3 regions of the Serratia sp. Nf2 genome follow, and region 1 is predicted to be linked to each of the others. Evidence: riboswitches for the same ligand, from Rfam matches in the RefSeq annotation. Region 1 holds a riboswitch; each other region holds the start of a gene.
What was found. Region 1 has a riboswitch for thiamine pyrophosphate ahead of thiM (hydroxyethylthiazole kinase). Riboswitches for the same ligand answer to the same signal wherever they lie in the genome.

Region 1 (3,180 bases):
TTCCGGCAGGTTCGGCGTAATGATCGACACCCGCGGCAACAGCTCGCGCCGAATAGACGCCACCGCCTCCGGCGCCAGCAACGGATCGCCGCTTTTCGCCAGCATCACGGTGTCCAGCACCACGAACTCCGGCCGGTAATGGTGCAGCCGTTCGGCCACCGCCTGCACGATGTCGGCGTTGGCCAGCATGCCGATCTTGACGCTGTCGATGCGCACGTCGCTGAACACCGAGTCCAGCTGCGCGGCGACGAACGCCGGATCGATGTAATACACCGACTGCACGCCACGGGTATTCTGCGCCACCAGCGCGGTGATCACCGAGGTGCCGTAGGCGCCAAGCGCCGAGAAAGCCTTCAGATCGGCCTGAATGCCGGCCCCGCCGCTGGGATCGGTGCCGGCGATGGTCAGGGCGTTAATGCGTTTCATCACAGATCCTCCCCGCGCAGCTGATACAGGGCATCGAGGAACGCCGGCGTAAAGCTGCCCGGCCCGCCGGCCTGTCTGGCCGCGAGACCGCCGCAGTGGGACATCACCCGGCAGGCAGTCGCCACGTTGTCCAGGCGATCGCCCGGCAGGGCGCAAAACGCCGCCACAACCGCCGACAGCGCGCAGCCGGTGCCCACCACCCGCGTCATCAGCGGGGAACCGCCTTCGATCGCCCAGTCACGTTGGCCGTCGGTGACGTAATCCACCGCGCCGGTGACCGCCACCACCGCGCCGCTGCGCTGCGCCAGCTCACGCGCGGCGGGCAATGCCGCCAGCGAATCGTCGCCGCTGTCCACGCCGCGGCCGCTGGCCAGCAACCCGCTGAGCGCCATGATTTCCGAGGCGTTGCCGCGTATCGCCGCCGGTTTCTCGTCCAGCAGCTGTTTGGCGAAGGCGGTGCGGTAGGAGAGCGCGCCGACCGCCACCGGATCCAGCGTCCAGGGCTTGCCGGCCTGATTGGCGGCGGCCACCGCCGCCCGCATCGATTCGGCGCGCAGCGCATTGAGGGTGCCGACGTTGATCAGCAGGCCGTCGGCCAGCGCGCTGAACTGCGCCGCCTCTTGCGGCTCCACCACCATCGCCGGGGAGGCGCCGAGCGCCAGCAGCACGTTGGCGGTCAGCGATTGCACCACTTCGTTGGTCAGGCAGTGGATCAGCGGAGGCCGCTGTTGGAATTGGGTCAGACAGGCCGCGGCGCGCGCGCCGGGTAGTGCATCAGGTCGAGCGATCATATTCCTCCCAACCGGCGTTCAAGAAGGCGGCGCCGGCTGGGCGGCCGTGACTTCCCTACGCTGGCATTATCCAGATCAGGTAATACGGGTATTTCTCAGCCTTCACGTAGAAGGGCACCCCGAGTCATGAAAATCAATAGGTTGTGATCAACGTTGCGTTAATCCCTGCAGGGGATCATGCCAGCGGCGGCGTGGACAAACAAGCGAATAAATTGGCCCGGCAAGCATACGCCGCGCAATGCGCTATAGTGAGCACAAACCACCGGGAGATGCCATGCAGATAAGACCCTACCAAGAGACCGATCGCCCTTTCCTGCGCACGCTGTACCTGGCGTCGCGCAAGGCGGCGTTCGGCTGGCGCGATACCTCAAACTATCAGTTGGAAGATTTCGACGGCGCGACGCTGGGCGAAGCGATTTGGGTGGCGGAAGACGGCGGCGTGCTGCTGGGATTCGTCTCCGTCTACCGCGAAGACAACTTCATTCATAACCTGTATGTCGATCCCCATCAGCCGCCGCGCGGCGTCGGCAGTGCGCTGCTGCAGGCAGCGGAAGCTACCTTCACCGCCACCGGCTCGCTGAAATGCCTGGTGAAGAATGAAAAGGCGCTGGCGTTCTACCGCAAACACGGCTGGCGCATCATCTCTACCGGCAACGACGGCGAAGAAGATTATTACCTGATGCATTCGCCGGCCCGCTAACGCCGCCTTTCCCGTCACAGAACTCATTAATGATAATGGATTTCATTATCAGTTAAGCATACCCTTCCTTGTCTCTCTCAATGAACTTTGCAAGGAAGGTTATGCAACACCAAACGGATACTCGCTTCCCCGATGCCGCGGCGGCGGACTACGATCGCCGTATTCTGACCCTGGTGCCCGGCTATCAGTTTGCTCAGGCGCTGCTGACGGCGACGCTCGCGCAGACGCTGCCGAATGACGCCACGCTGTTGCTGGCCGGTTGCGGCACCGGCAGCGAACTGTCGGCGCTGGCCGCCGCCAACGCCAGCTGGCGTTTCAGCGCCGTGGAACCCTCCGCCGGCATGCTGGCGGCCGCGTGCGCCAAGGCTGAAGCCGCGGATTACGCACAACGGGTGAGCTTCCAGCCCACCTTGCTACAACAAGCGCCGCAAACCCGCCACGACGCGGCGGTGTGCTCATTGGTGCTGCATTTTATCGCCGACGATGGCGCCAAACTGGAATTCCTGCAGCAGCTGGCGCAGCGCCTCTCCCCCGCCGCACCGCTGCTGCTGTTCGACTATCAACCGGATGGCCTGCCCGCCAGCCATTACCAACATTGGCTGCAAAGCGCCGGGCACTCGGCGGCGCAGGCGCAGGAGGTGATCGAACGCACACGCCGCAACTGGCACCCGATGGCGGCGGCGCGCAGCCGTCTCCTCCTGGCGGAAAGCGGCTTCACCGCGCCTCAGCAGTTGTGCGGTGCGCTGGGCTTCCAGCTTTCACTGCTCCACCGCCGTCGATGAGCCCGGCATGCCGCGCAGCGTCAGCCGCCAAAACAGCAGCGCGCTCAGGCTGACGCCTGCCCCCAGCCAGCAGACGCCGCTCCAGCCCGCCCAGGCGTACATATGGGTGCCGGCAAAGGCACCCAGCCCGCTGCCGACGGCGTAAAACAGCATGTAGCAGCCCACCAGCCGGCTGTGCGACTGCGGGTGCGCGCTGAAGATCATGCTCTGGTTCAGCACGTGGATCGCCTGGCCCGCCAGATCCAGCAGCACGATGCCCGCCACCAGCCAAACCAGGCCGCTGCCGAGCAAACCGAGTGGCAGCCAGGCCAGCGTCAACAGCAGCAGACACACGCCGCTGGCCGCCTGCCCCAGCCCGCGATCCGCCAGATGCCCGGCGCGCACCGCCGCCAGTGCGCCCACCGCGCCGACCAGGCCGAACGCCCCCACCGCGGCATGGCTGAAGTTGAACGGTGCCTGGCTCAGCGGCAACACCAGCGAA
Region 2 (3,180 bases), on a different contig from region 1:
GCTGATGGTGCCAATAGCCGCCGGACGCCAGGGCCTGCGGCTCATCGCTGGTCACCAACCACGCCTGCGTCACATGCCCCAGCGCCAGATCGTCGGGCGCATCCGCGCCGCCCATTTTGGTCGGCACCCAGCCGGGATCGACCGCGCTGCTGATCACGTCAGGCCACAGGCGCGCCACGGCGGCGGCCAGCGCGGTGACGAACAGCTTGCTGTCCGAATAGGAGCCCGCAGCGCCGCCGAGCCAGTCTACGCCGTTCAGTTCCGGCGCTCCGTCAAAGTGCATGCTGCTGCTCAGGTAGACGATGCGCTTGGGGCGCTCGATCAGGGCCGTCAGCAGGTAGGGCGCAACGACGTTCACCGGCATCACCTGCGGCCCGGTAAACATACCGGCGTTGTGGATCACCGCGTCCGGGCGGCCGAGGCGATTGACCTGCTCGGCAAGCTGCCGGATCTGCTGCACATCGGACAGATCGCCAATCGCCGCCTGCGCACCGCGATCCAGCAGATCGCGCACCGCGTCCAGACGGCCGGGCTCACGCGCATGCAAAATCACCTGATGCCCTTCGTCCAACAGCCTTTGCGCGGCGGCGCGGCCCAGCCCGTCTACCGAGCCGGTAATGAAAATGCGTGACATGCCATTCCTCCGTTTAGCGCCAGCCGAGCGCCGGCGCGACATGGGTTAAAATCGATTCGATGACGTGGGCGTTGTAATCCACGCCCAGTTGGTTAGGTACGGTCAGCAGCAGCGTATCCGATTCGGCGATGGCCTCGTCCTGCGCCAGCTGCTTGATCAGCACGTCCGGCTCGGCGGCATAGCTGCGGCCGAAGATCGCCCGGGTCTGCGCGTCGATATATCCGAGCTGATCGCCCTCCTTGCCACCGCCGCCGAAGTAGTTGCGATCCCGCTGATCCACCAGCGCGAAGATGCTGCGGCTCACGGAAACCCGCGGCTCATGCGTGTGGCCGGCCTCTTGCCAGGCGGCGCGGTAGGCGCGGATCTGCTTGGCCTGCTGGATGTGGAAGGGTTCGCCGGTCTCGTCGTTCTTGAGCGTCGAGCTTTGCAGGTGCATGCCCAGCTTCGCCGCCCAGACAGCGGTGGCGTTCGAACCGGCGCCCCACCAGATGCGATCGCGCAGCCCGGCGGAAAACGGCTCCGGCCGCAGCAGCCCAGGCGGATTCGGGAACATTGGCTGCGGATTGGGTTCGGCGAACCCTTCGCCGCGCAGCGCTTCCAGGAACACTTCGGTATGGCGGCGGGCCATGTCCGCGTCGGTCTCGCCGTCGGCCGGGGCATAGCCGAAATAGCGCCAGCCGTCGATCACCTGCTCCGGCGAGCCACGGCTGATGCCGAGCTGCAGCCGCCCGCCGGCGATCAGATCCGCCGCGCCGGCGTCTTCCACCATGTACAGCGGGTTTTCATAACGCATGTCGATCACGCCGGTGCCGATCTCGATGCGTTGGGTTTTGGCGCCGATGGCGGCCAGCAGCGGGAACGGCGACCCCAGCTGGCGTGCAAAGTGGTGTACGCGAAAATAGGCGCCGTCCGCCCCCAGATCTTCGGCGGCGACCGCCAGATCGATGGACTGCAGCAGCGCATCCGCTGCGGAACGGGTGCCGGACTGGGCGGAAGGCGACCAGTGGCCAAACGAGAGAAAACCAATCTTTTTCATCGGGAATCGTCCTCAAAGGCAAAATCATCGGCCTACAGTGACAAAAATCGCGCGCTCTGCGCCAGCAAAATCGCCCCCGATCGCACTAAACGAACCGATTGCCGCCGCGCCGCCCGGCGATTGTAATCAAAAAACAAATGTCGTATAACAAGCAGCTCCGAGGGGTGTCCTGTTACGGGCTGAGATGGCGCAAGCCGAACCCTTTGAACCTGATCTGGGTCATGCCAGCGAAGGGACGGTTAGGCAACAACGCTCTCACCCGTTGCCTGTTCATACCCCAGCGTGCCCGGATCTCCACTGACTCAAGGAGGTCCCATGTCCATCACTACCCTGTTCGAAAGCGGTCTTTACGGCCGGCTGCGCCAACAAGCCGGCAGCCACTGGCAAGATTACGTCGATCACCCGTTTCTGCAGCAGCTGGCCGCCGGCACCTTGCCCGAACGCGCTTTTCGCCGCTACCTGACCCAGGACTACCTGTTCCTGCTGCACTTCGCCCGCGCCTACGCGCTGCTGGTCAGCAAGCTGCGCACCCTGCCGGAGATGCGCGCCGCCACCGCGTCGCTCAACGGCATCGTCGCCGAACTGCCGCTGCACGTCGCCTACTGCGCCGAATGGGGACTGAGCGAAGCGCAGATCGCCGCCCAGCCGGAAGCGGCGGAGACCATGAACTACACCCGCTACGTACTGGATATCGGCCATGCCGGCGACGCCCTCGATCTGCTGGCCGGCTTGCTGCCCTGCGTGGCCGGCTATGCCGAAATCGGCCTGCGGCTGCTGCACGATCCCGCCACCCAAATGGAGGGCAATCCTTACGCCTCCTGGATCCGCAACTACGGCGACGAGGGCTATCTGGCCGGCGTGCGTGCCGCCATCGAGCTGCTCGAGACCGTCGGCCACCAGCGCGGCGCACAAGGCCGCCTCACCGAGCTGGCGCAGATTTTCACCACCGCCACCCAGTTGGAATCGGCATTTTGGCAGATGGGGCTGAACGCCTCATGACCTCCCCGCTTCGCCCGCCCGGCATCCAGGTGCGGGATCTCAGCCTGCGTTTCGGTCAGCAAATCGTCTTCGACCGGCTGAGCTTCGACATCGTCGGTGGCAGCTTCGTCGCCCTGCTCGGCGCCAGCGGCGCCGGCAAAACCAGCCTGCTGAAGATCATCGCCGGCCTGGAACGGGCTACCTCGGGCACGGTGACCGGCAGCGACGGCCTGCCGGTCACCGGGCGCATCGCCTACATGGGGCAAAAAGACCTGCTCTACCCGTGGCTGACCGTCGAGGAGAACGTCGCCCTCGGCTCGCGGCTGCGCGGCGAAACGCCGGACCGGGCGTGGGCGGCGCACCTGCTGGAGCGCGTGGGCCTGGCCTCTCATGGCCGCAGCCTGCCTGCCGCACTGTCCGGCGGCATGCGCCAGCGCGCCGCCATCGCCCGCACGCTCTACGAACGCCAGCCGATCGTGCTGATGGACGAACCCTTTTCCGCACTGGACGCCATTACCCGCGCCGAGATCCA
Region 3 (3,180 bases), on a different contig from region 1:
CGGCGATAGAGCGCGCGCGCCAGCAGAACGGCGGGCAGCACCGAAATCAGCGCCGACAGCAGCGCCTGCCAAAAGGTGAAGCGCACCACGTGCCAAAGGTAGCTGTCCTGCCACAGGCCGCGCCAGTCGCTGTCCGGCGCGTGACGCCACAGCGAGCCCATCGCCAGCGCGGCGACCAGCAGGATCACGCCGGCGGCCAACAGCCCCGGCCAGAGCCAGCGGGGGATCAGCGGCTGACGGCGGTTTGCCATGCCCGGATCCAACCGCCGCGTTGTTTGGCCACCTCTTCGGCGCTGTATTGCAGCGCGGTCTGCGGCACGTTCATCTGCTCAAAGCCGACGGGCAGTGGGGTGTTGATCACCGGGTACATCCAGTTGCCGGTCGGGATGGCGTTTTGGAACGCCGGTGTCACCATGAACTGCATGAAACGCTCCGCCAGCTCAGGCTGTTTGGCGGCCTTCAGCTTGCCCGCCACTTCCACCTGCAGGTAGTGCCCTTCGCTGAACGTGGCGGCGGCGTAGAGATCTTTTTTCTCTTCGATCAGGTGATAGGCCGGAGAGGTGGTGTAGCTGAGCACCAGATCGCCTTCGCCCTTCAGGAACAGGCCGTAGGCTTCGCTCCAGCCTTTGGTGACGGTGACGGTTTTCTTCGCCAGTTGCTGCCAGGCGGCCGGCGCCTTGTCGCCATACACTTTTTGCATCCACAGCAGCAGGCCGAGGCCCGGCGTGCTGGTGCGCGGATCTTCGTAGATCACTTTCCAGTTGCGATCGCCGCTGACCAGCTCCTGCAGGCTTTTTGGCGGGTTCTTCAGTTTTTCTTTGTTGTAGACGAAGGCGAAGTACCCGTAGTCGTATGGCACGAAGGTCGCGTCCTGCCAGCCGCCCGGCACCGTCAGTTTGGCGGTGTCGACGCCGCTCGGCGCGAACAGGCCGGTTTGCTGCGCCGCCTGCAACAGGTTGTTGTCCAACCCCAGCACCACGTCGGCGGCGCTGTTCTTGCCTTCCATGCGTAGGCGGTTCAGCAGCGAGACGCCGTCTTCCAGCGCGACGAACTTCAGTTCACAGTCGCACTCGGCTTCAAAGACTTTTTTCACCGCCGGGCCTGGGCCCCAGTCGGCGGCGAAGGAATCGTAGGTGTAAACCGTCAGCGTCGGCTTGGCCAACACCGGCGCGGCACACAGCAGCAATAAGCAGGGCAGAAATGTTTTGACCACGTTGCACTCCTGAAAAATAAGGGGGCAAGGGCATCTGAGGGGGCGAGGCGGCGTCGCCGGTTCGCTGGGCTCAAATCCCTCCGCCGGTATTGACCGGATCAGGTTCGACGGGTGTGCTCTCAGCGGAAAATCGGGCTTATCACGCGGCCCGACTTACCGCACCCCGTTGAGACGGCGCTATTGTAAAGATTAACCGACCCGGGCGAAAGGCGCTTATGCCTCCGGCGGGGCAAACCAGGCGGACTTGAAGTCGAACCAGCCGAGGGTGTTCATCCGCACGCCGCGCATGCTGCGCTGGCCGTGCAGCTGCAGCCAGTGGTGGAACAGCGGATGCAGCTGGTGGTTGCTGACCAGACGCTGGCAGAACTCGGCCAGCGGCAAGCGGTTGGCGCGCCACAGCGCTGCGTCCTGCGCCAGATCTTCGTTCATGCAATGCTGCATCAGCGGCAGTTCGTACAGCGTGGCGAACAGCGAAAACTCCAGCGGCAGATAGAAGTTGGCGCTGCCGAGCCACAGATCGCTGCGCGCGTCGCCCTGGTGCCAGGTGGCATAATCCACGCTTTGCACGATCAGACGGATGCCGTGCTGCGCCAGCAGCGGTTCGATCGCCTGGCGAATGGCGTGAAACTCCGAATGTTCATTGAAGTGGGTCATCGTCAGTTCGGTCAGGCCCGCGGGCTTGGGCTGCTGCGCCAGCGTGCGGTTGTGGTGCCAGCGCGGCAGCAGGCCGTACGCCGGCGACCAATAGCGCTGGTAGAGCGGCCCGGCGTGGCTCAGCAGCGAAATGGGGTTGATCAATTCGCACAGCCAACTGCGAATGGCGGGGTCGACGGCCAGCGGTGAACGCTGATCGAACAGCAGGAAATAGCAACCCTCTTCCAGCCGGCTTTCCAGCTCGCTGTTGCCGGTTTCATCGCCCTGCAGCTGCACGCCGGAGTGCACCAGCTCTTCGGAAAACTCCGGCAGCACCCAGATGTTCACCTCGTCGATCAGCGCCCGGTAGCCAAAATAGTCGTCGAAGGCGTGGATCTTCATCTGGCTGGGATGGTTGCGCACCATGCGGTAGGGGCCGGTGCCGACCGGATGGCGGGCGAAATCCGGCAGTTCACGCCATTCGCGCGGCAGGATCATGGCCTGCACGCTGCCCAGCAGCCAGGGCAGCCAGTGGTCGGGGCTGCGCAGCTGCACGTCGATAACGAACGGCGTCGGCGAGGTGACGCTCTCGATATGCGAGAACAGCGGTTGCGAGGTCAGACGCGAGAGGGAAGTGATGACGTCCGCCATCTCCAGCTCGCGGCCATGATGAAAATGGATCGCCGGGCGCAGGTAAAACCGCCAGTGCAGCGGGGTCAGCGCCTGCCAATGGTGAGACAGATCGGACTCCAGTTCCCCGTTTTCCTCATTTATGCGCGTCAGGCCATTGAAGATCTGGCGCGCCAAATGGGTCTCCGAACGCCGCAGCGCCGAGCCGGGCAACAGGTTGTACAGCTGCCGGTAGTAGAGCACCCGCAGGATGTGTTTCCCCTGTCGGAAGCTGCGCCCTAGCTGCGACAGCAGCATCTGGCGCACCACGTTTTTGTCGCCCACCAGCTGCACCAACTGATCGATGCGGTCCTGTTCCAGCAGCTCCTCGGCCCGTTGTTGCTGCAGCGCCAGGCCGGTGTAGTGGAAAGTTAACCGCGAACGCTTGCCGCGCCCCGACTCCGCCTGCCAGGTGAGCCAGCCTTCCCGCTGCATGGCGCTCAGCAGGGAGCGCACGTGGCGCCGCGAGCAGCTGAGCACCTCCGCCAGCGCCTGCAGCGTAGTGTCGGTGGTTTCACCGTGGCAGCGCTGCCACAGACGGATGAACTGCTGCTGCAATCGGGACGTGGACATAAAAGAGGAACGCTCCTGCCTCAACTCGTCAATTTTTCTTTCCCTATATTACGCCGATAATTTTCATCAATGAAAGGGGAGGGCGTAATCAT

Region 2: another riboswitch for thiamine pyrophosphate. It lies ahead of tenA (thiaminase II); the one in region 1 lies ahead of thiM (hydroxyethylthiazole kinase).
Region 3: another riboswitch for thiamine pyrophosphate. It lies ahead of thiB (thiamine ABC transporter substrate binding subunit); the one in region 1 lies ahead of thiM (hydroxyethylthiazole kinase).

What each region holds. Positions count from the first base shown of each region.
Region 1 covers NZ_PYTW01000010.1:106,683-109,862, reverse strand. Annotated here, with positions in the region: gene thiD (bifunctional hydroxymethylpyrimidine kinase/phosphomethylpyrimidine kinase) at 1-426, opposite strand, end outside; gene thiM (hydroxyethylthiazole kinase) at 426-1,217, opposite strand; TPP riboswitch at 1,253-1,349, opposite strand; gene C9411_RS20635 (GNAT family N-acetyltransferase) at 1,492-1,917, shown strand; gene C9411_RS20630 (methyltransferase) at 2,019-2,699, shown strand; gene C9411_RS20625 (MFS transporter) at 2,676-3,180, opposite strand, start outside.
Region 2 covers NZ_PYTW01000001.1:838,049-841,228, forward strand. Annotated here, with positions in the region: gene C9411_RS03985 (SDR family NAD(P)-dependent oxidoreductase) at 1-634, opposite strand, end outside; gene C9411_RS03990 (LLM class flavin-dependent oxidoreductase) at 648-1,670, opposite strand; TPP riboswitch at 1,821-1,923, shown strand; gene tenA (thiaminase II) at 1,986-2,669, shown strand; gene C9411_RS04000 (ABC transporter ATP-binding protein) at 2,666-3,180, shown strand, end outside.
Region 3 covers NZ_PYTW01000002.1:442,610-445,789, forward strand. Annotated here, with positions in the region: gene thiP (thiamine/thiamine pyrophosphate ABC transporter permease ThiP) at 1-251, opposite strand, end outside; gene thiB (thiamine ABC transporter substrate binding subunit) at 227-1,213, opposite strand; TPP riboswitch at 1,271-1,389, opposite strand; gene sgrR (HTH-type transcriptional regulator SgrR) at 1,427-3,088, opposite strand; gene sgrT (glucose uptake inhibitor SgrT) at 3,179-3,180, shown strand, end outside.